2 regions of the Exiguobacterium sp. SH31 genome follow, and region 1 is predicted to be linked to the other one. Evidence: a T-box and tRNA genes for the amino acid it is inferred to sense, from the RefSeq annotation. Region 1 holds a T-box; the other holds one or more tRNA genes.
What was found. A T-box is a leader RNA that pairs with one kind of tRNA and senses whether it is charged. The one in region 1 lies ahead of A6395_RS13050 (valine--tRNA ligase), so its partner is inferred to be a tRNA-Val.
Positions count from the first base shown of each region.

Region 2: it has a tRNA-Val gene. The T-box ahead of A6395_RS13050 (valine--tRNA ligase) is inferred to sense a tRNA for this amino acid. The anticodon was not compared.

Region 1 is NZ_LYTG01000093.1:25,977-36,668, forward strand. Features, by position in the region: gene hemA (glutamyl-tRNA reductase) at 1-690, shown strand, start outside; gene hemC (hydroxymethylbilane synthase) at 749-1,666, shown strand; gene A6395_RS13035 (uroporphyrinogen-III synthase) at 1,659-2,324, shown strand; gene hemB (porphobilinogen synthase) at 2,321-3,301, shown strand; gene hemL (glutamate-1-semialdehyde 2,1-aminomutase) at 3,298-4,602, shown strand; T-box leader at 4,650-4,870, shown strand; gene A6395_RS13050 (valine--tRNA ligase) at 4,926-7,577, shown strand; gene A6395_RS13055 (hypothetical protein) at 7,673-8,458, shown strand; gene A6395_RS13060 (hypothetical protein) at 8,496-8,843, shown strand; gene A6395_RS13065 (hypothetical protein) at 9,045-9,245, opposite strand; gene A6395_RS16000 (hypothetical protein) at 9,242-9,418, opposite strand; gene A6395_RS13070 (ASCH domain-containing protein) at 9,439-9,882, opposite strand; gene A6395_RS13075 (protein adenylyltransferase SelO) at 9,976-10,692, opposite strand, start outside.
Region 2 is NZ_LYTG01000081.1:12,408-23,099, forward strand. Features, by position in the region: gene A6395_RS11240 (alpha-amylase family protein) at 1-901, shown strand, start outside; gene A6395_RS11245 (putative bifunctional diguanylate cyclase/phosphodiesterase) at 945-3,533, opposite strand; gene A6395_RS11250 (YitT family protein) at 3,649-4,515, opposite strand; gene A6395_RS11255 (YkvA family protein) at 4,602-5,009, opposite strand; gene A6395_RS11260 (aminopeptidase) at 5,124-6,362, shown strand; gene A6395_RS11265 (alpha/beta hydrolase) at 6,417-7,199, opposite strand; gene A6395_RS11270 (TetR/AcrR family transcriptional regulator) at 7,327-7,905, shown strand; gene A6395_RS11275 (DMT family transporter) at 7,917-8,246, shown strand; gene A6395_RS11280 (DMT family transporter) at 8,243-8,557, shown strand; gene A6395_RS11285 (GNAT family N-acetyltransferase) at 8,625-9,182, shown strand; tRNA gene A6395_RS11290 (tRNA-Val) at 9,268-9,340, shown strand; gene A6395_RS11295 (DUF554 domain-containing protein) at 9,499-10,203, shown strand; gene A6395_RS11300 (FeoB-associated Cys-rich membrane protein) at 10,230-10,445, opposite strand; gene feoB (ferrous iron transport protein B) at 10,461-10,692, opposite strand, start outside.

The sequences.
Region 1 (10,692 bases):
GCGAAAGCGGTCGCTGACAAGTTCAAAGGCCGGGCCCACTCGATTCGCGAGATCGCCTGTGGACTGCTCGATGCTGATATTTTAATCAGCTCGACTGGCGCCAAAGAAGCCGTTATCGCGTATGATGACGTCGCCGCAGCGCAATTGTTGCGCCGGGAACGTCCACTTCTTCTCATCGACATTGCTGTGCCGCGAGATATCGATCCAGCGGTCCGGTCGCTTCCGGGCGTCCATTTGTTTGATGTCGACGACTTGAACGGGATCGTCAATAAAAACTTGGCAGCCCGTCTCGTCGAGGCAGAGAAGATTGAAGTGAAGATTGATGAGGCGATTCAAGAGTTCCAAGCGTGGCTCGTCACGCTCGGTGTCGTGCCGATCATGAACGAGTTGCGCTCACGTGCGCTCACTGTCCAAGAAGAGACGATGGAAAGTCTTGAGCGCAAGCTCGACCATCTGTCGGACCGGGACAAGAAAGTCATCGGCAAGCACATGAAGTCGATCATCAACCAGATGCTTCGTGAACCGATCGACTACATTAAAGACGCGGCCGCTCAACCGGACGCGAACACGCGCATCGCCCAGTTCGTCGAAGCGTTCGCGCTAGACGTCGACGTTCCGACTGTGGACACAGAACCGGAAGAACTAGAAGCGATGGCGGCTAAAGCACCACTTCGCGCGTTGATGCGCTAATACAAACCAAAAAGGCGGCGGATCTCGTCGCCTTTTTCTATGAAGGGGACTAAACATTATGCGTAAAATTATCGTCGGCTCACGCCGCTCACAACTCGCGATGACACAAACGAAATGGGTCATCGAACAATTGAAGCAAGCCGGGGCCCAGAACGAGTTCGAGATCAAAGAAATCGTGACGAAAGGTGACCAAATCGTCGACGTCCAACTGTCGAAAGTCGGTGGGAAAGGCTTGTTCGTCAAAGAGATCCAACAACAGATGCTCGCCGGGGATATCGATTTTGCCGTCCACAGCATGAAAGACGTCCCGGCCGAACTGCCGGAAGACCTCTTTATCAGCTGTATGCCAAAACGTGTCGACGCACGTGACGTGTTGATTTGCGAGGACGGCTACACGCTCGAGACGTTGCCGCAAGGCGCAGTCATCGGGACGAGCTCGCTCCGTCGCGGTGCGCAGATGCTCGCGGCCCGTCCGGACTTCGAGATCCAATGGATTCGCGGCAACATCGACACGCGCTTGAAAAAACTCGATACCGAGAACTTCAACGCCATCTTGCTCGCGAAAGCGGGACTTGAGCGCATGGGTTGGACCGACCGCGTCAAGTTCGAGGCGCTCGATGCCGACATGATGGTACCGGCCGTCGGACAAGGCGTGCTCGCGATCGAGAGCCGGAAAGACGACGCCGAAGTGACGCAGATTTTACAGCTCCTTCACGATGACGTAACGGCGAAAGCTGCGACGGCGGAGCGGACGTTCTTGAAGGCGATTGAAGGCAGCTGCCACGTACCGGTCGGCGGCTACGCGACGGTCGACGGGGACACGGTCACGCTCACCGGCTTGATCGCCTCGGTCGACGGCAAAGACGTGCTCCGTGTGACGAAAACGTCAACGGACGAAGTCGCGCTCGGTCAAGACGTCGCTGACGACTTGCTCGGACGCGGCGGACGCGAGATCCTCGCCTCGGTCAATGTGTGACGTCTGGTACACAGGGACAAAACGACTGACCGCTTCGCAACGGGCCTTGCTCGACGCGAGCGGTCTTTCCGTTCATCACGTCCCGATGATTGAGACACGGCTGACCGGGAAACCAATGCCAACTGATTCGTTCGATTGGCTCGTCGTCACGAGTCAAACCGCTGTCCCAGCGCTTCAAGACGTTCCTCGGAACGTTCAAGTCGCTGCCGTCGGCGAGAAGACGCGGGACGCGCTCGAGGCAGAAGGATTCACCGTTTCGCTCATGCCAGAGACGTATACGGGCGAGGCGTTGTTCCGCGAGTTGGCTAACGTCGTCGGGGAGGATGACGTCATCTTGTTCGCCCGTGGGGATTTGGCGAACACCGAGCACATGCAGCAATTGCCGCATGTGTACGATTGGGTCGTCTATGAGACGGTCGAGAAAGCACTCACGGCCGATCAAGCGGCCGCGCTCGAACACGTCGAGGCGCTGCTCGTGCTCAGCCCATCCGCGGTCCACGCGCTCACACCATACCTCGAGCGGTTCCACGGCACGTGGTATGCCATCGGCGAAGTGACCGAGCGGGCCGTCCGAGAAGTGTCGACGTTACCGGTCCGAGTGCCTGAGTGTTATACTATGGATGCATTAATACAGTGTGTAGGGGGAGATTTTTCATGAACCAATTCGACCGTCACCGTCGTCTGCGCTCGTCGAAGTCGATGCGTGCACTCGTACGTGAAAACCATGTTCGGAAAGAAGATTTGATTTATCCGCTCTTCGTCGTCGAAGGGACAAATATTAAACGCGAAGTCAGCTCGATGCCTGGCGTCTTCAACTTCTCGCTCGATCGTCTCGAAGACGAGATCCGTGAGCTCGTCGACCTCGGGCTCGAGTCCGTTCTCTTGTTCGGTGTACCTGAGCATAAAGATCCGGAAGGCACGGAAGCGTACCACGACCACGGCATCGTCCAAGAAGCGATCCGCAAAGTGAAAGAGTGGGCACCACAGCTCACGGTCATCGCCGACACGTGCCTCTGTGAATATACGTCGACGGGCCACTGTGGCATCGTGAAGAACGGTGACGTCGATAACGACGCGTCACTGCCGCTTCACGTCCAGACGGCGATCACGCAAGCGCAAGCGGGCGCAGACATCATCGCGCCGAGCTCGATGATGGACGGCTTCGTCGCCGCCATCCGCGAAGGGCTCGACCAAAACGGCTTCAGCCACATCCCGATCATGAGCTACGGCGTCAAATACGCATCGGCGTACTACGGACCGTTCCGTGACGCGGCGCAGTCGGCGCCTGGTGAAGGCGACCGCAAAGGCTATCAGATGGACCCGGCCAACCGCCGCGAGGCGTTCCGGGAATCACAGTCGGACGTCGAGCAAGGTGCCGACTTCATGATCGTCAAACCGGCGCTCGCGTTCATGGACATCATCCGCGACATGCGCGACTCGCTCGATATGCCGATCGTGGCGTATAACGTGAGCGGGGAGTACGCGATGATTAAAGCGGCGTCGATGAACGACTGGATCGATGAACAACGTATCGTCATGGAGACGATGGTCGGTTTCAAACGGGCCGGTGCCGATTTGATCGTCACGTATTTCGCAAAAGACGTCTGTCGCTATTTGGAAGGAGAATTCGCATGACATACAAGCAAACTCGCTCAGAAGCAGCGTTCAAACAAGCACTCCCACTCATGCCGGGCGGGGTCAACAGCCCGGTCCGTGCCTATAAATCTGTTGGGATGACACCGATCTTCGCCGAACGCGGTGAAGGTTCACGCGTCTACGACATCGACGGCAACGAGTACATCGACTACGTCCTCTCATGGGGACCACTCATTCTCGGTCACCGCGACCCGGTCGTCATGAAAGCGATCCAAGATCAGGCTGAAAAAGGCTGGACGTTCGGGACACCGACGGAGCTTGAGACAAAGATGGCCGAGCTCGTCATCGACCGCGTCCCATCGATTGAGATGGTCCGCATGGTCAACTCCGGTACGGAAGCGACGATGGCGGCTCTCCGCCTCGCACGCGGCTATACGGGCAAGACGAAGATCTTGAAGTTTGAAGGCTGCTACCACGGCCACGGGGACTCGCTCCTCATCAAAGCCGGATCTGGTGTCGCGACACTCGGTCTCCCGGACTCACCGGGCGTCCCAAAAGACTTGGCGAGCCATACGCTCACCGTCCCATACAACGACCTCGACGCGCTTCGCATCGCGTTCGAGAAGCACGGCGACGACATCGCCGGCGTCATCGTCGAACCGGCTGCCGGCAACATGGGCTTCGTCCCGCCGCAGCCAGGATTCCTCGAAGGACTTCGTGAAATCACGGAACAAAACGGCGCGCTCCTCATCTTTGACGAGGTCATGACCGGCTTCCGCGTCGGCTACAATTGCGCCCAAGGTTACTTTGGCGTGACGCCTGATCTTACGTGCCTCGGCAAAGTCATCGGCGGTGGCCTTCCGGTCGGCGCTTACGGCGGCAAACGGGAGATCATGGAACACATCGCACCGCAAGGGCCGATCTACCAAGCAGGGACGCTTTCAGGCAACCCGCTCGCGATGATCGCCGGCTACACGACGCTGTCGCAACTCAAGCCTGAGCACTACGAGGAGTTCGAGCGCAAAGCCGACCGCCTCGCGGCAGGTTTCACGGCAGCGGCCGAGAAATATAACATCCCGCACGACACGAACCGGGCCGGCTCGATGTTCGGCTTCTTCTTCACGAACGAGAAAGTGACGAACTTCGAGAAGGCGAAAACGTCGAACCTCGACATGTTCCGCTCGTACTATCAGAAGATGGCGGCGCGCGGCGTGTTCTTGCCACCGTCACAGTTCGAAGGCTTGTTCTTGTCGACTGTGCATACGGACGAGGATATCGACGCGACGCTCGCTGCGGTCGATGCGACGTTTAAAGAGCTGCAACAAGAGTTTTCACTGTAATCTTGACTGAAACGTCTTCAATCGCTACAATTGTTTAACAGATACGTTTAAAAGCTATGATGAGGAATAGTACGCAACAACACTCCTTTCTAGAGACGCGGCCGCACGGTGCAAGGTCGCGAGGGAAGTGTGCGGAAGTCGCCTCGGAGCTGACCTTTTGAATCAAGTAGGAAGGTTCGGTCCATCGACCGTTATTCGATTTTGAGGGCGCCACGTGTTGGCGAACTAAGGTGGTACCGCGGAAGATACGGCTTCTTTCGTCCTTAGCGTTAAGGACGAGAGCAGCCGTTTTTTGTGTAGACAGATAGAGGAGGATTGGCACAATGACCAACGAAACAAACGAAATCAGCATGCCGACGAAGTACGACCCGAGTGCGACGGAAGCGAAATGGTACGACTATTGGATGGAGAACAACGTGTTCAAGGCGGACGAGGACGACTCGAAACAGCCGTACACGATCGTCATCCCACCACCGAACGTCACAGGGAAACTTCACCTCGGACACGCGTGGGATACGACGCTCCAAGATCTACTTACGCGCTTGAAGCGCATGCAAGGCTATGACGTCCTCTGGCTCCCAGGGATGGACCACGCCGGTATCGCGACACAGGCGAAAGTTGAACAGAAGCTCCGTGAGGACGGCATCATGCGTTACGACCTCGGACGCGAGAAGTTCCTCGAGAAGACGTGGGAATGGAAAGACGAGTACGCCGACACGATCCGTGCCCAGTGGTCAAAACTCGGCCTCGGTCTCGACTACTCGCGTGAACGGTTCACACTCGACGCGGGACTCTCTAAAGCGGTCCAGGAAGTCTTCGTCCGTTTGTATGAAAAAGGCTTGATCTACCGCGGCGAATATATCGTCAACTGGGACCCGGCACAAAAAACGGCCGTCTCCGACATCGAAGTCATCTATCAAGAAGTCGAAGGCGCGTTCTACCATATGAAATATCCGCTCGCTGATGGCTCAGGCCACATCGAGATCGCGACGACACGCCCCGAGACGATGCTCGGCGATACGGCCGTCGCTGTCAACCCGAAAGACGAGCGCTACGCGCACCTCGTCGGTAAGACGATCATGCTCCCGGTCATGAACCGTGAGATCCCGATTGTCGCGGACGACTATGTCGACGTCGAGTTCGGTACCGGTTGCGTGAAGATCACGCCGGCGCACGACCCGAACGACTTTGAGATCGGGAACCGTCACGAGCTTCCACGTATCCTCGTCATGGACGAGTCGGGGACGATGAACGAGAATGCTGGCAAGTACGAAGGGCTCGACCGCTTCGACTGCCGCAAGCAGCTCGTCAAAGACTTAGAAGCGGATGGCACGCTCGTCAAAATCGAGCCGCATACGCACTCGGTCGGTCATTCGGAACGTTCAGGCGCGGTCATCGAGCCTTACTTGTCGAAGCAATGGTTCGTCGATATGGAGCCACTCGCGAAAGCGGCGCTCGCAGCGCAAGGCAACGACGAGACGAAAGTCAACTTCGTCCCAGAGCGGTTCGAAGGCACGTACCTCCGCTGGATGGAAAACATCCGTGACTGGTGCATCAGTCGTCAACTTTGGTGGGGCCACCGCATCCCGGCTTGGTACCATAACGAGACAGGCGAAGTCTATGTAGGCAAAGAAGCGCCGGCTGACATTGAGAACTGGCATCAAGACGAAGACGTGCTCGACACGTGGTTCTCGTCAGCGCTCTGGCCGTTCTCGACGATGGGCTGGCCGGACACGGACTCGGCAGACTTCAAACGCTACTTCCCGACGAGCGCGCTCGTCACGGGTTACGACATCATCTTTTTCTGGGTATCGCGGATGATCTTCCAATCGCTCGAATTCACGGGCAAGCAGCCGTTCAACGACGTGCTCATCCACGGTCTGATCCGTGACTCGGAAGGCCGCAAGATGTCGAAATCGCTCGGTAACGGCGTCGACCCGATGGAAGTCATCGACCAGTACGGTGCCGACTCGCTCCGCTGGTTCCTGCTCACGGGCTCGACACCAGGGAACGATCTTCGCTTCTACTGGGAGAAAATCGAATCGACATGGAACTTCGCGAACAAGATTTGGAACGCGAGCCGCTTCGCCCTCATGAACATGGACGGGATGAAGTTTGAAGATATCGACCTCTCAGGTGAGAAGACGCTCGCCGACAAGTGGATCTTGACGCGCTTGAACGACACGGTCGACCAAGTGACACGCCTCGTCGACAAGTACGAGTTCGGTGAAGCCGGTCGTTACTTGTACAACTTCATCTGGGAAGAGTTCTGTAACTGGTACATCGAGATGGCGAAACTCACGCTCTACGGTGAGGACGAAGCGGCGAAAGCGACGACACGTTCGGTGCTCGCGCATACGCTCGATTCGATCATGCGTCTCATGCATCCGTTCATGCCGTTCTTGACAGAGGAAATTTGGCAGCACTTGCCGCACGAAGGCGACTCGATCGTCCGTGCGAGCTATCCGACGCGTCGTGACGACCTCCACTATGCGGAGTCGGTACCGGCGTTCGAAGCGGTCATGAACGTCATCCGTTCGGTTCGTAACATCCGTTCGGAAGTGAACGCACCGATGTCGAAACCGATCCAACTGTTCATCGCGACGAGTGACGACACGACACAAGGCTACTTGAGCGAGAACGAAGCGACGATCGGCAAGTTCACGAACGCGACAGAGCTCGAAATCGGTCGTGGCTTGACGGCGCCTGACAAATCGATGTCAGCGATCATGACGGGCGCGGAGCTGTTCATCCCGCTCGCCGACTTGATCAACTTCGAAGAAGAGATCGCCCGTCTTGAAAAAGAAGTGACGAAGTACGAGAAAGAAGTCGAACGCGTGCAGAAGAAACTCGGTAACCCCGGTTTCACCGGCAAAGCACCGGCTCACGTCATCGACGAAGAGAAAGCGAAAGAAAAAGACTACCTCGACAAGCGTGACGCCGTGCGTGCGCGTCTTGAAGAGTTACGCAAGTAAGACATCAACCTTCTTTGGAGAATTTGTTCTCCGAGGAAGGTTTTTTTGTGGTTTGGGAGAATTTAGGGAAGGAGACAAGATAAAGGTGGAGTGATATGAGACGAATCGCAATGGTGTTGAGTCTAGCGATGATTGGATTGAGTGCGTGTGCCATGGACGAACAAAAGGTTGTGGAAAGAGAACCTGCGCATACAGAAGTTACAATCAATGTGAAGGAAGAAGAGGCAAAGTCGTCAGAAGTGGAGGTTGCCGAAGCGGATGAGAAAGAAGTGTTAGGCTCGATGATCGAGGACGTGCCGAAAGGGACCAATCGTCTCGTCGATGCGGTCGTGGCTCAATACACGATTCAATATACAGATGGCACGTCCGAACGACCTTCGAGAGACGGCGTCCTCTATGAATCGGTCATCGGCGATATCGGACTCATCGCGATCAAGTTACCTGACCACGACAGTTCGTTTGGCGTGTTCAACTATTCTCGAAACGAAGAGTGGGTCCTGCATGGCATTCAAAATTTTACGGTCCCCGAGGCGGCCGAAAAAGTCCGTCATGGGTTGGACCTGCCTAAAGAGGAGCTATTTGTCGCAAACTTCGAGATGGATCAACTTGAGCGGCCTGTGGAGATGTGGACACTTTACGATGAAACACAACGTATCACCATTTGGGTGACCGATGCGTTTAGTGTGGCAGAAGGTGAATTGATCGAACGCCGAGACGCTTTGAATAAGCGATACCGCTTAAATCAGCCGAATGGGAATGGCTTGTTTCATCTAGAGCAAGGCAAGCTCATTGTTGTGACAGGGAACGTATCGGAAGAGGTGCTGCTTATACTATCAGACTCATTGCCGGAAGTGTGGGCGGTAGATTTTCCAATGAAGTGAACAAGCTACTTTCAATCATTCAGGAGGAGGGAAGACCATGGCGTACACTCATGAATTCGGTGTATTAGATGCAACAATCCGTCAATCATCATTTGACGATTATACTCCAGAGAAATACGACTGTATCTCGGTGGACGGAGAGTGTGTAGATGCTTTTATCGATGAGCTAAATCATATGCGCACGTATTCTCATTCCTATGACCGTCCCGGATACGGATTAGAGGAGTGTGGAGTCACACTCATTCCGTATGAGTCACTGGCATTATTCTATCAAGTCGTCAAAGCGATGATGTATATGCATGAATCCAAGCAACTGAATCGACTCGTTTTGAAAATCGCTCAAGCCCAAGTTGAAAAGAAAGATATGATTCATTATGGGCTTTAAATCTAGAGTAAAGAATAACCCCGAGCATCGTCATCGATGTTCAGGGTTTCGTTTGCGTCCAACGTGGATGAGGCCAGAGAGAACGATAGCAATGAGAAGGTGAAACAAAGTCGGTTGAGGATGTCCGATACGGAATAGATGAACGGCATAGACGAGATAGAGGATGCTACCGAATCCTAGTAAGATGGAAAAAAAGAACTTTCATACGTCCTCTTCCTCTGGCTCTGTCCAAAACGATAATCGTTTCGTCGTCACGAAGTAAGACGACGTGAGCAGGGCGCCAATCGCAAGCCCGGTGAATTGTGGCTGAATCGATTGATTCGTCAACGACAGATAAAAACTGTAGACGAGGTAGGACGTGGACACGACGATTATCGTCATGAGCAAGACGGTCCTCTTCATTTCGAGTCACTCCATTCGAGCTCGTTCAAATGCTTCATGAATTGGACTAACGAGACACCTAGAAAGAAGGCTGGCATCGTCCATACCCAATTGCTTAGAAATGGACCTTGCCATAGCTCGAGCGAAATCAGACAAGCGAAACCGAGAGAAATGAGTGAAGCAAGTAATCGCATAGTATTTTCTCCTAATAATGTTAAATTTGATGTACGACCTCGAAGCGTTCACAGACGACTTTCATATCTTCTGTAAATGAACGTTGATACGTGCTGAGCAAATCTGTAAAAAACCGCTTGTGTGCATGCCACCACTCCGCGTAATCACCTTCACCTTCGGACAATACGAAATCTTCTGAGATTTCATTCATTGGCTGGATTGTGACTTCTGTCGTCCGAATGATGGCGACGGGGTGATCTGTGGCATCGAGAACGATGGCGTACTGACCGACGTACGGAAGAGGTTCTTGCTCAATCTCATATAAGATATAAGCAGAACATGTGGCTGTTTTTTGACCTGAAGTGACAAGTTTTGCTAAGTGGTTCGCGTCATCACCGAATTGAAAAGCTTCGACATCATCCGGCTGAAGAGTAGAATCTTGTTCCCAAAATTGATTCCAATACGAAATCGTCTGTTCATTCATAAGCGTTACCTCCTTCTATACATTCCTTCAACTTTACGAAAGAATTAAACAAAGGTTCCCACCAAAAAAACCATCCCGAAAGAACGGAATGGTTTATGTGCCACAAAACGTCTGATATGGATACGTCCGCTCTGGTCCCGTCGAGACGTAACGCCCGTAATCGGCTTCGTAGTCATACGGCTGACGCAACACGTCGAGCAAGGCGGTTGTCGGACCGAAGTCACCTCGCTCGGCTGCCATGATCGCTGATTCGACGTGATGGTTGCGCGGGATGACGGCCGGGTTGTGTTGGCGCATGAGTCGCGTCACATCTTCGTCTGGGAGAGCTTGTTCAGCGAGACGTTTACGCCATGCCGAAAGCCAGGCCTTTCCATCGTCACGCGACGCGAACGGAAGTGACTCCGTTTCTCCGAGCGTGAGCGCGCGGAACGTGTTCGTGAAGTCGGCCTCGGTCTCCATCATGAGTCGGAGCAGTTCGTCCGTCAGCGCGTCATCGTCGTCTTTTCGGACGTAGAGACCGATCTTATGGGCGAGTCCGGTGAAGTACGTTTGTTTATAAATCTCCGTATAATCGTTCAACAAACGATTGGCGATATCGACGGCAGCTTCTTGCGTGTCGGCGAGCAGCGGCAACAGCGTCTCGGCAAGCCGGGCCAAGTTCCACGACCCGATATACGGCTGATTCGCGTAGGCGTAACGGCCCTCGCGGTCGATCGAGCTGAAGACGGTGTTTGGATGATACGTATCCATGAATGCGCACGGGCCGTAGTCGAGTCCTTCGCCGCTGATGAACGTGTTATCCGTGTTCAT
Region 2 (10,692 bases), on a different contig from region 1:
CGAATATGGGATTGACGGTGCCCGAATCGACATGGGACACGCTTTGCCGGTCGATCTCGCCCAGCGCATCTTGACAGAGCCGCGTCAACTCGATTCGAACTTCAGTTTCATCGCCGAAGAACTGATCGAAGTCGGGGCTTTTGCGGCGCGTGAGGCCGGCTATAATATGATCATCGGATACGGGTTCTATAAAGAGCCGCGTTTTGACACGCATGACACCCATCAATTCATCTACGACTCACGTTTCTTGCCGTTGCCGGTATTTGCGGCTGGTGAGACAGCCGATACACGCCGGATTGCGACGCGAGACGGCGGACGCCAGGCGAGTCGCTTGCTCACCGTACTGAACGGCTTCATGCCGAACGGGGTGCCATTGACGAACTCGGGGCTTGAACTGTATGAGACGCAGCCGATGAATACCGGTCTCGATTGCCGACCGGAAGAGGCGTATCAGTTGTTCCCGACTGATCCATATTTCGGGAAACTTGCTTTCTTCGACGCGTATCAGTTCCATTGGGATCATCCTGAGCGGACTGAAATGGTCGAACTTATGCATCAAGTGGCGGAAGTTCGCCGCCGTTGGCTCGACGCTCTCGTCGACCCGAGTCACTTCGAACCGCTCACGATGACGGATAGGGGGGCGCCGTTCATCGGTCTGGCTTGGTTACGGGCAGATACGAACGAGACGTTGCTCATCGTCGCCAACACGAATATGCAAGAGCACCTGCAAGGTAAGGTGCCGCTCGATGGGGTGCGTCGCCGGAACTGGAACGCGAGTCGTTTCGCCGAGATGGTGTACTCACCGAACTCATGGCCGTACGCCGAGCATTCGTTCGACGACAACTGGGACCTTTGGGTCGATTTGATGCCGGGCGAAGTCAAAATCTATGAAATGAAATAAGCAACGCCTCGGATCCGTAAGTGGACCCGAGGCGTTTGTCTGTTCAAGCGTTTTGTTTCATGTAATAGATGACGAACTCGTCGAGCGGCATCGGTTTCGCGTAACGATACCCTTGCATCGAGTTGCAACCGATCCGACGAAGGAACGTCTCTTGGTATTCGGTCTCGACGCCTTCAGCGACGAGAGCCATCCCAAGTTGTCGTGCCATGGCGACGATGGTCGCGGTCACGGTTTGATACTCGCGATTTTCTTCTAGCTGCATCGTGAACTCCCGCGGGATCTTTAACTCGTCAATCGGATAGCGGACGAGATAGGCGAGTGAGCTGTAGCCGGTCCCGAAATCGTCGATCGATAGTTTGATACCGAGTGCCTTTAACTCGAGAATTCGATTTAAGACGCGGTCTGACTGGTGCGCCGCGACCGTTTCGGTCAACTCGAAGTTCAAGCGGCTCGGTTCGATCGGGAAGCGTTCGAACAACGTCGTCAAATAATCGATCAAGTGTTCATCGAACAATTGCCGGACCGACAAGTTGACCGATAGTTTTGGCAAATCGATGTCGCCTTGTTCAAACGCGTACATCAGTTGGAACGTCTCATGAATCATCCAACGACCGAGGTCATGAATATGACCGGTCTCTTCGGCAATCGGAATGAATTCGCTCGGCGGGATGAACTTGCCGTCGCGTTGCCAACGCATGAGTGCCTCGGCGCCGATGATCGCCTTCGTCGAGGCATCGACCTGTGGCTGGAGATAAAGTGAGATTTCACCTTTCTCGAGCGCCATATCAAGTCCTTCCATCAACAATTTTCGTTCTTCCTTATCGACGCGAAGCGCAGGAGCGAAAATAACGGTCTCATCGCGTCCTTTGTCTTTTGCCTTATACATGGCCAAATCAGCGTTCGATAAGAGGTGCTTCAGCGTCGTGCCGTGCTCCGGATAACGGACGATTCCGATTGAAGCATGAATTTCGACGAGGTTCCCGGCCATGAAATAAGGAGGACGATAAACGAGACGACGTAAACGTTCAACGAGAATTTCATCATCATTGTGTTCGGCGACGACGATGAATTCATCGCCTCCAAGTCGTCCGGCATATTCGTTTGGCAACAAGGCGCTGCGTAGACGTTTACCGATGTGCTGCAGCAACTGATCACCCATATGATGGCCGAACTGGTCATTGATTTCTTTGAACCCGTCGAGGTCGGAGAACATGAGTGTGAACGGTCGGCCGTCCGTGATCAGGCGCTCGATCTGTTCTTGCAGCGCGTAACGGTTATGCAGCCCGGTCAAGCTATCATGGTTAGCCTGATAAAGGATCTGTTCTTGTTGGACGATCATTTGCGTGATGTCTTTGACGATGGCATAGATGCCTTCGACTTCCCCATCAATGATCATCGGGATGTTCATCAATTGCCAAACGCGTGCCGAACCATCTTCTGTCACGACATTGACGTCTAATGTTTGTGGACGTCCGTTCGTAAGGTCACGTAACACGTTCGTATAGGCGGATCGATCCGTTTGTTCGATGATGTCTAAAATATTTGATCCGATGAGCGTCTCGGTGTCATGACCGAGGACAGAGCTCCCTGCTTCGTTGACAGACAACACTTCGCCGTCAAGGTCGAACAAAAAGATGGGTTCTGCGTGATACGCGAACAGTGAGCGGTACTGTTGTTCACGGAGTTCGAGCTCGTGGGCTTTCGTCGTGACCGCGACTTCGAGGTCTGTATTGACGGTATGTAACCGATGGCTAATGAGTGCGTTCTGCTTAGCAACAACGAATTGACGGATGAGCAACAGCAACACCGCGTTCGCAATCATCGAGTCGATGATCGAGGTGCCGAGCAGTCGGTCTGATGCGAGCATGTACAACATGACAATCGTACTGTAGATGACGTAATCAAGCACAGAATCATGGGCGAGGACGTCTTCTGTCGATTCATCAAACAAATAACTGATTGAAATGATGAGAATGCTGATGACTTGAAGTAAATGGAGAAGCTCATGGCCGATACCGGTGAACAACTGCAGCTCATTGATGATCGAGGCGATGGTAAAACCGAGAATCCCGATGAGGAGCATCACGCGGAAGCCTTGCCCGGATGTCACGATGCGATTCAAATATAAGAAACCGAGCACCATGTAAAGGCTGATCAGCACCATCTGTTCTTCAAAGCCGTTCAAATTCGTGACATACTGGCCGCCGTTCCTTGTGTAAAAGAAGATATGCAACGCACCGACAATCAAAAAGCTGAGCAGTGCGAACACATCAAACGTGCGCAACTTCAACGTTCTAATTTCAATCGATTGGGTGATGACGATGAGGGCCATAATCAAATAAAAGAAGTTTTGAACGAACAGCATCATGTCAATCGACATCGCCGTGGTAAAGCGGTGTCCCACCAAATAAGCGATGAAACAGACGTTGCCGGCGCTAATGAGAAGATAGATATAGCGGCGCATCCCGTGATGGCGCAATACGGCACTCCCGCTTACCACGGTGGCGACGAGTGCGATGATCATAAAGTAGACGAACAAGCTCGTCTCCCTTAACGCATAAGGGCTGAATAAGATAACGAATAAACCGATAAAAAACGTCCCGACGAGAAGCGCGGGGACTGATTGGCGCAAAGTGTGGCTAGACAACTCATGCACCTCCTTCTGTATATGTCTCTGAGGCTCATCCTTATTATCGGACCGTTCGAGTATTTATTACACAAAAAAATCGACAGCACGATGCTGTCGATCAGAGTGTATACGAATGTTCTTTAAAGTTACCGACAATCGAGTCGATTTCTGAGACAGTGACAAACGCCTCGGAATCAATGTCTGAGACGATTTGACGCAACTTTGGAATCTCGTTGTTTTGAACGACGACGTATAGCATTTTTTTCGCGTCGTTCGAATAGCCGCCGGTCGCATCCATGATGGTGACCCCACGCTTCAAGTTCTGTTTGATGACCAAGTTGATCTCGTCCGCTTTTTTACAGATGATGAAACACTGTTTTTGGGCGGAGAAGAAGCGATGGATCGTCAACAACGTCCGCGACCGGACAAAACTGAGGACGAGCGCATACATGACCGCTTTAATATCGAACGTGATGAACACGAGGATATAGACGATAATGTCTTGGGTCAAAAAGATTTTCGGGAGCGATAAGTTGCGGTTGTTCATGAAGATGACTTTCCCTAAAATATCGAGTCCGCCTGTCGACGCCCCGGCAAATAACAAAAGTGCCAAACCGAGTCCTGAGACGATACCGCTGAAGACGGACGCGACGAGCGGATCGTCGAGCGGCGTCGGTGGAATGAGGACAGGCAGCGCGTCGATTAAAATCGATGACAATATGACGACGAGTCCTGTCATGAGAATGAATCGTCTCCCGAGATATTTGATCCCGATGATGAAGAGCGGGATATTTAGCACTAGCTGGGTGAGTCCGATTGGTGTGCCGAACAGCTCGTTGACGATGAGCGTGATTCCGACAATCCCACCGGATCCGATTTCATTCGGTTTGAGTAACAGACCGACAAAGATAGATTGTAGGATTGTTCCGGCGATGATAAACAAGACAGTCTCGACGGCAATCCGTTTACGTGATTTTGCGTACATATGAGTGGCTAAGGCGCCATACGCCTCCTTTGAATGAACTCATGCAAGCGTACTCCGATGACGCCGGAATTTCAAGTCTTGAACGATTATAACTCGTTATGGAAACGGTCGATATCACTCGCTAGCTGTTCGTGGACGTAGTCGATGACTTGAGCGTCGTCAAACAGTCCGAGCGGGGCGTCGTCCGGGATTGCGTCGAACGGTGAGACGAAATAGAGCACGGCCGCGACGAGAGCGTGTTGCTTGTCGGGCTGCATCTCGAACTGGGCGTTGTAGACGGCACGCAGCATGTTAAGCAGTTGTTTCATTTGGAAGTATAGTGTGAGTTCCTCTTCTCGTTCGATGTCGCTGATTTCGTTTGAGGCGACGTCGACCGTGACTTTTGCTAGGGCGAGTTCTCCTTGGACTAATAAGTCACCTAGCTTTTCGTTCTCGGTGAAGTCGGTTTGGGCGTTGTTTAAAAAGTGTGAATAAGTCGTTTTCCAATCTGACATGTTTTTCTCCTCCTTCTCTCTACATCTACTAATATGCCCGTTTTTGCGATTTGGTTGCAACTTTTCCGAAAATTTAAGAAAATAGAAATAAGTGAAAAAGGAGGAACTGTACATATGTCTACTGTAACTTTACCGACCGAGGCAGAATTTGCCCGCTATGCCGAGCTTGCTGTCAAAAAAGGTGTCAACATTCAACCGGGTCAACAGCTCGAAGTCCGAGCCGATATTAGCCAAGCACCGCTCGTCCGCCAAATCGTGAAAGCAGCCTACGCGGCCGGAGCGAAACAAGTGTACGTCAACTGGAGCGATGAAGAGACGACGAAAGTGCGTTACTTCAACGCACCGACTGAAGCGTTCAAGGAGTTCCCAGAGTGGCTCAAAGCACGATTCGAGCAACTCGCGGAAGAGAAGACGGCATTCTTGTCGATCGTCAGCGACGATCCCGACGCGCTGAACGGTGTCGAATCATCACGCATCGCCGACTCGAACCGGGCGTCTGGTGTCGCGCTCGCAAAATGGCGTAAGTATGTCATGAGTGATAATGTCAGCTGGTCAATCGTGGCCGGTGCATCTGAAGCATGGGCGAAAAAAGTATTCCCAGACCGTGAAGATGCGGTTCCGGCCCTGTGGAGAGCGATTTTCGCAGCAACGCGAATGGACCAAGACGATGTCGTTGCCGCCTGGGACGAGCACGATCAAGCGTTGCGTTCACGGGCGCAGCTGTTGACGGACAAGAAATACGCGAAACTTCACTACAAAGCACCAGGCACGGAATTGACGATCGGTCTTCCGAAGAAGCACGTCTTCCTCGGTGGCGGTGGTCCGAACATGGACGGCGTCGACTTCATCGCCAACATGCCGACGGAGGAAGTGTTCACGCTCGCCGATAAAGATGCGGTCGAAGGACACGTGTCGAGCACGAAGCCGCTCAGCTACAGCGGGAACTTGATCGACGGGTTCACGCTTTGGTTCGAAGGCGGAAAAGTCGTGAAAGCGGAAGCGAAACAAGGGCAGGCAGCACTCGATGAACTGTTGAACCTTGATGAAGGGGCACGCCGCATCGGAGAAGTTGCGCTCGTGCCGGATGATTCGCCGATCTCGAACTCGGGACTCCTCTTCTACAACACGTTGTTCGATGAGAACGCATCGTGCCACTTGGCGCTCGGACGTGCCTACTCGACATGCCTTGAAGGCGGACCGACGATGTCGCCCGAAGAACTCGCTGAGAATGGCGCGAACGACTCGATGACACACGTCGACTTCATGATCGGTTCGGCCGAAATGAATATCGATGGTGAGCTCGAGGATGGAACACGCGAAGCGATCATGCGTGATGGGAACTGGGTCATCTAATAGAAAAAGATAGTTGAAAAGACGTAAAGGCGACCGCCTTTGCGTCTTTTCATGTCATGAGAGTTCATACAGGAATGCGAGCGCGTTCGGTAACCGCCGCCGCCACGCAATCTCGTTGTGGACCGCCCCGGGCTCGACTTCATAGCGGAAGGCGATACCGGTCCGAGCGATCGTCTCGACGAGTTTCGCGTTCGTATATAAATAGTCTTCCGGTGTGATCGGACCGCTCGTCTCGTTCGTGCCGATATCCATATAGAGTCGGGCGGACAGGTCGGCTTGTTTCAGTTCGCGAATGAGCGAGTCGAGGTTGGACCAGGCGGCCGTCGACAGCGAACCGACACGACGGATTGCCGGATACGTCGCCATCATATAGAGCGAGATGACGCCGCCCATCGAACTGCCCATCACACCGACATCATCCGGATCGGTCGCGTAGCGGGCGTCAATCCACGGCTTCAGCTCCTGCATGAGCCAGTCGGCATACAGGCGCCCCTTGCCGCCGAGTGTCGGTCGGGTCTTAGCGAGTTCAGGTCCGATGCGTTTATAAAGCATCTCGTCTTCATAAAATGAGTACTCATCGTATCGGTCGAGCCAATCGGGAGCGCTCGCGATGGCGACGACCATGAGCGGCAGTTGCAAATCGTCGAGATGGCGGTCGATTGCCCAACCTTCCCCGATTGTCGCGGTCTTGCCGTCGAAGACGTTTTGGCCGTCATGCATATAGAGCACGGGCAACACCTCGTCGGTACGAGCGAAGTCGGGGCGGTAGACGCGGACGATTCGTTTTCGGCCTCGTATCGTCTCGGTCGGCAAGGTGAAACTAAACTGTTCGATCATACAATCATTCCTTCCTCTGACGGTCTCTTCTCATTTTGGCGTTGTCCGTACAAAAACTCAATCCGGAAGTTTGACTACCTACCATTCGTTAGGTAAAGTGAGGGGAGATGAAAGGGGTAGATCGCAAATGACCACGAAACAACGGATTGAACAAGCTGCCAGACGCCGGTTCGCACTCGAAGGATATGAAGGACTGTCTTTGGCGGCGCTCGCCGAAGATGTCGGGATTAAGAAAGCATCTTTATATGCGCACATCGAAGGAAAAGAACAGCTGTTCAAACAAGTCGTCGAACAGATGGCCGAGCGTTACCAGCATGCTTGGTCACAAGCGCGGGACGAGTCAAATGATGCGGCACCGCTCGAACGGATCGAGGCAATCGTTGAAGCGCTGATTCATTTCTTCGAAGAAGAAGAGACGTGGATGTTGACGAAGCGAATGCTGCTCGTACCGCCTCCTGAGCTGCGCGTCTTCATCGAGACGACGATCGGGTCGGTCGAGACCGAGCTCCAGGCGTTTGAGAAAGAGCAGTTCCGTTTGGCGATGGAGCGTGGCGATTTACCGGAACAATCGCTCGACGACGTATATGACGCGTACTATTGCTTTTTGGACGGGGCGTTGCTTTCACTCTTTTCGTTTGCAACGAATCGAGCGCAACGACAGCATGCGGCATTTAAAATTTTCAAGAAAGGAGTCGGGTGGACATGAAAAAGGAACAAATGGCTTGGTTGTGGCTCGTGCTCGCCGGACTTCTTGAAATTGTTTGGGCGACGACGATGAAATTGTCGAACGGGTTTACCGTATTAGGACCGACCGTCGTGACCATCGTGTTATTGATTGTCAGTTTTGGCTTGTTGGCGATGTCGTTCCGTGTGTTGCCAGCTGGCACCGGGTACGCCGTTTTTACGGGTATTGGCGCCGTCGGGACGGTCATCGTTGGAAATATTTTATTTGATGAGACGATGACGGGAATGAAGCTGTTGTTTATCGCGACGCTCCTCATCGGGGTGGTCGGTTTGAAGCAAGTGACAGGAGGTGATTCGGCATGAGTTGGACATTTTTAATCGGGGCTGGGCTCGCTGAGATGCTTGCTGTTTTCTTCATGGGAAAATCAAAAGGCTATCAGATTTTAAAATGGTCGCTTCTTTCGATCACGACGTTTGCACTAAGTTTTTATTTATTGTCACGTTCGCTCGAGACGTTGCCACTCGGGCTCGCCTACTCGATTTGGGTCGGGATCGGCGCGGCGGGTGGAGTGATTCTCGGTATGTTGTACTTGAACGAGTCAAGGGATCGCTGGCGTGTCTTCTTTTTAATTCTCATTATCGGGAGCGTTATCGGGTTGAAAGTCGTGGCGTGAATAGGATTGAAATGAGATAGAAACGGGAATTGAATAGTTCAGACTGTGAAAGAAAGGGGCGGGAAAGATGAATCTTGTCGAGTTGCAATCAGAACGTCTACGGCTTGAACCTTATACAATCTCCGATTTCTATTTCGTAAAATCGTTACTCCAAGATCCGCGGGTGATGCGCTTCATCAGTCCGGACGGCAAGCCATATACGGATGAACAGACAATCGAATGGTTCGAGAGACAGTTGGCCCGCTATACGACGGGCCGACAGACCGGACTCCTCAAGCTGATGACACATCAAAGCGATGAGCCGATCGGCCATGCCGGGACGCTCTTGCATGAACTTGATGGCAACATCGAGCTCGAGGTCGGTTATTGGCTGGCACCGAAGCACTGGCACATGGGCTACGGTCGGGAAGCGGCCGCGCGTCTCATGCAACATGCGTTCGAGGACGGCGAGAAAGACATCATCTCGCTCATTCACCCGGACAACGTGCCGTCACAGCGAGTCGCCAAAGCGAATGGGTTGCATTGGGACCGTGACACCGAACACGGAGGCATGATCGTGTCCGTGTATGCCGGTGATTTGGAACGTCTATGTCGTCACATGAAACGGGAAGAAATGACACGGTGAAAAAAATAAAAAAGTTTTAAAAAACAGTTGCCAAGGCATTAGTTTCTTGATATATTAATAGTGTCCTAAAGAGAGGACACGACCTGATTCTGTAGCTCAGCTGGGAGAGCGCTACCTTGACAGGGTAGAGGTCGCTGGTTCGAGCCCAGTCAGAATCACTTGGGTGCCAAACCCGATGCGAAACCCATAGGAACGTGGGTTTCCGCGCAGCCACTTCTTACGAGAAGTGGCTTTTTTTGTGTATTCTTTTAATTGACAGCCCACATAAACAGTTGGTATATTCCTCTCAATACATACAGAAACGGGGAATTATACGATGGTATTAACCGGAACAATCGTCAATGCGGCCTTGATCGTGGTCGGCACATTACTCGGGTTGTTGTTTCACCGAATCCCCGAGCGGATGAAAGAGACGGTCACGGCTGCCATCGGTCTCGCCGTCGTCGTGCTTGGTGTGCAGATGGGCATGAAGAGTGAGAATTTTTTAATCGTCATCGGCAGTCTCGTCATCGGAGCCGCGCTCGGCGAATGGTGGAAGCTCGACGAGAAGTTGAACGAGATCGGCTATCAGTTGGAACGGCGTCTCGGTGGGAAAAGTAAGTCGAGCATCGCGGAAGGCTTCATCACGGCGACGCTCATCTTTGTGATCGGGGCGATGGCCGTCATCGGGGCGCTCGACAGTGGCCTGCGCGGGGACCATGACGTCCTCTATACAAAAGGGTTGATTGACGGTTTCACGGCGCTCGTGCTCAGTTCGACGCTCGGCATCGGCGTCATGTTCTCGGCCGTGCCGGTCTTGTTGTACCAAGGGGCAATCGCGTTGCTCGCCATCCAGATCATGAAGTTTATTCCGGAGTCGCTCATGGATGACTTTATTTTGGAGATGACGGCGACCGGCGGCGTCATGATCGTCGCCATCGGGTTAAACCTGGTCGGAATCACCCGGATTCGTGTCGCCAACTTGCTGCCCGGTATTTTGATGGTCGCGATCATTGTCACCACGTTACATATCCTCCAATGAAAAACGGACTAGCGCATTTTTTCGCGCTAATCCGTTTTTTTGTGGGCTGTGACTGGTTGATCAGGATGTAGTGCTTCCGCAATGATTTGATCCCAGTCTGCTGCGTCACAGGATGTCGTACAAGTCGGTGCGATTTCGCACGTGGCGCATTTACCAGCTTTTGCTTTACGGGTGTAGCGATGGAGCGAATAAGCGGCGTACCCGAATACGGCAAGACCGATCAATACATCAAATAAGGACATAAGTTTTCCTCCTTGTTAAGCCAATCCGAACAGACGACCGATTTGATAGATCATCAGTGATACGACGTACGCAACACCAAGCCCATAAAGGCTAGCAACCCACGTTAACTTGGCGCTGCCCACTTCACGCCGAATGACGGCGACGGTCGCTAGACAAGGGACGTACAAGAGGACGAACGCCATGAAGCTATATGCGCTCAACGGCGTAAACACGGGAAGCAACGAGGCGGACAAGTCTGATTCGCTG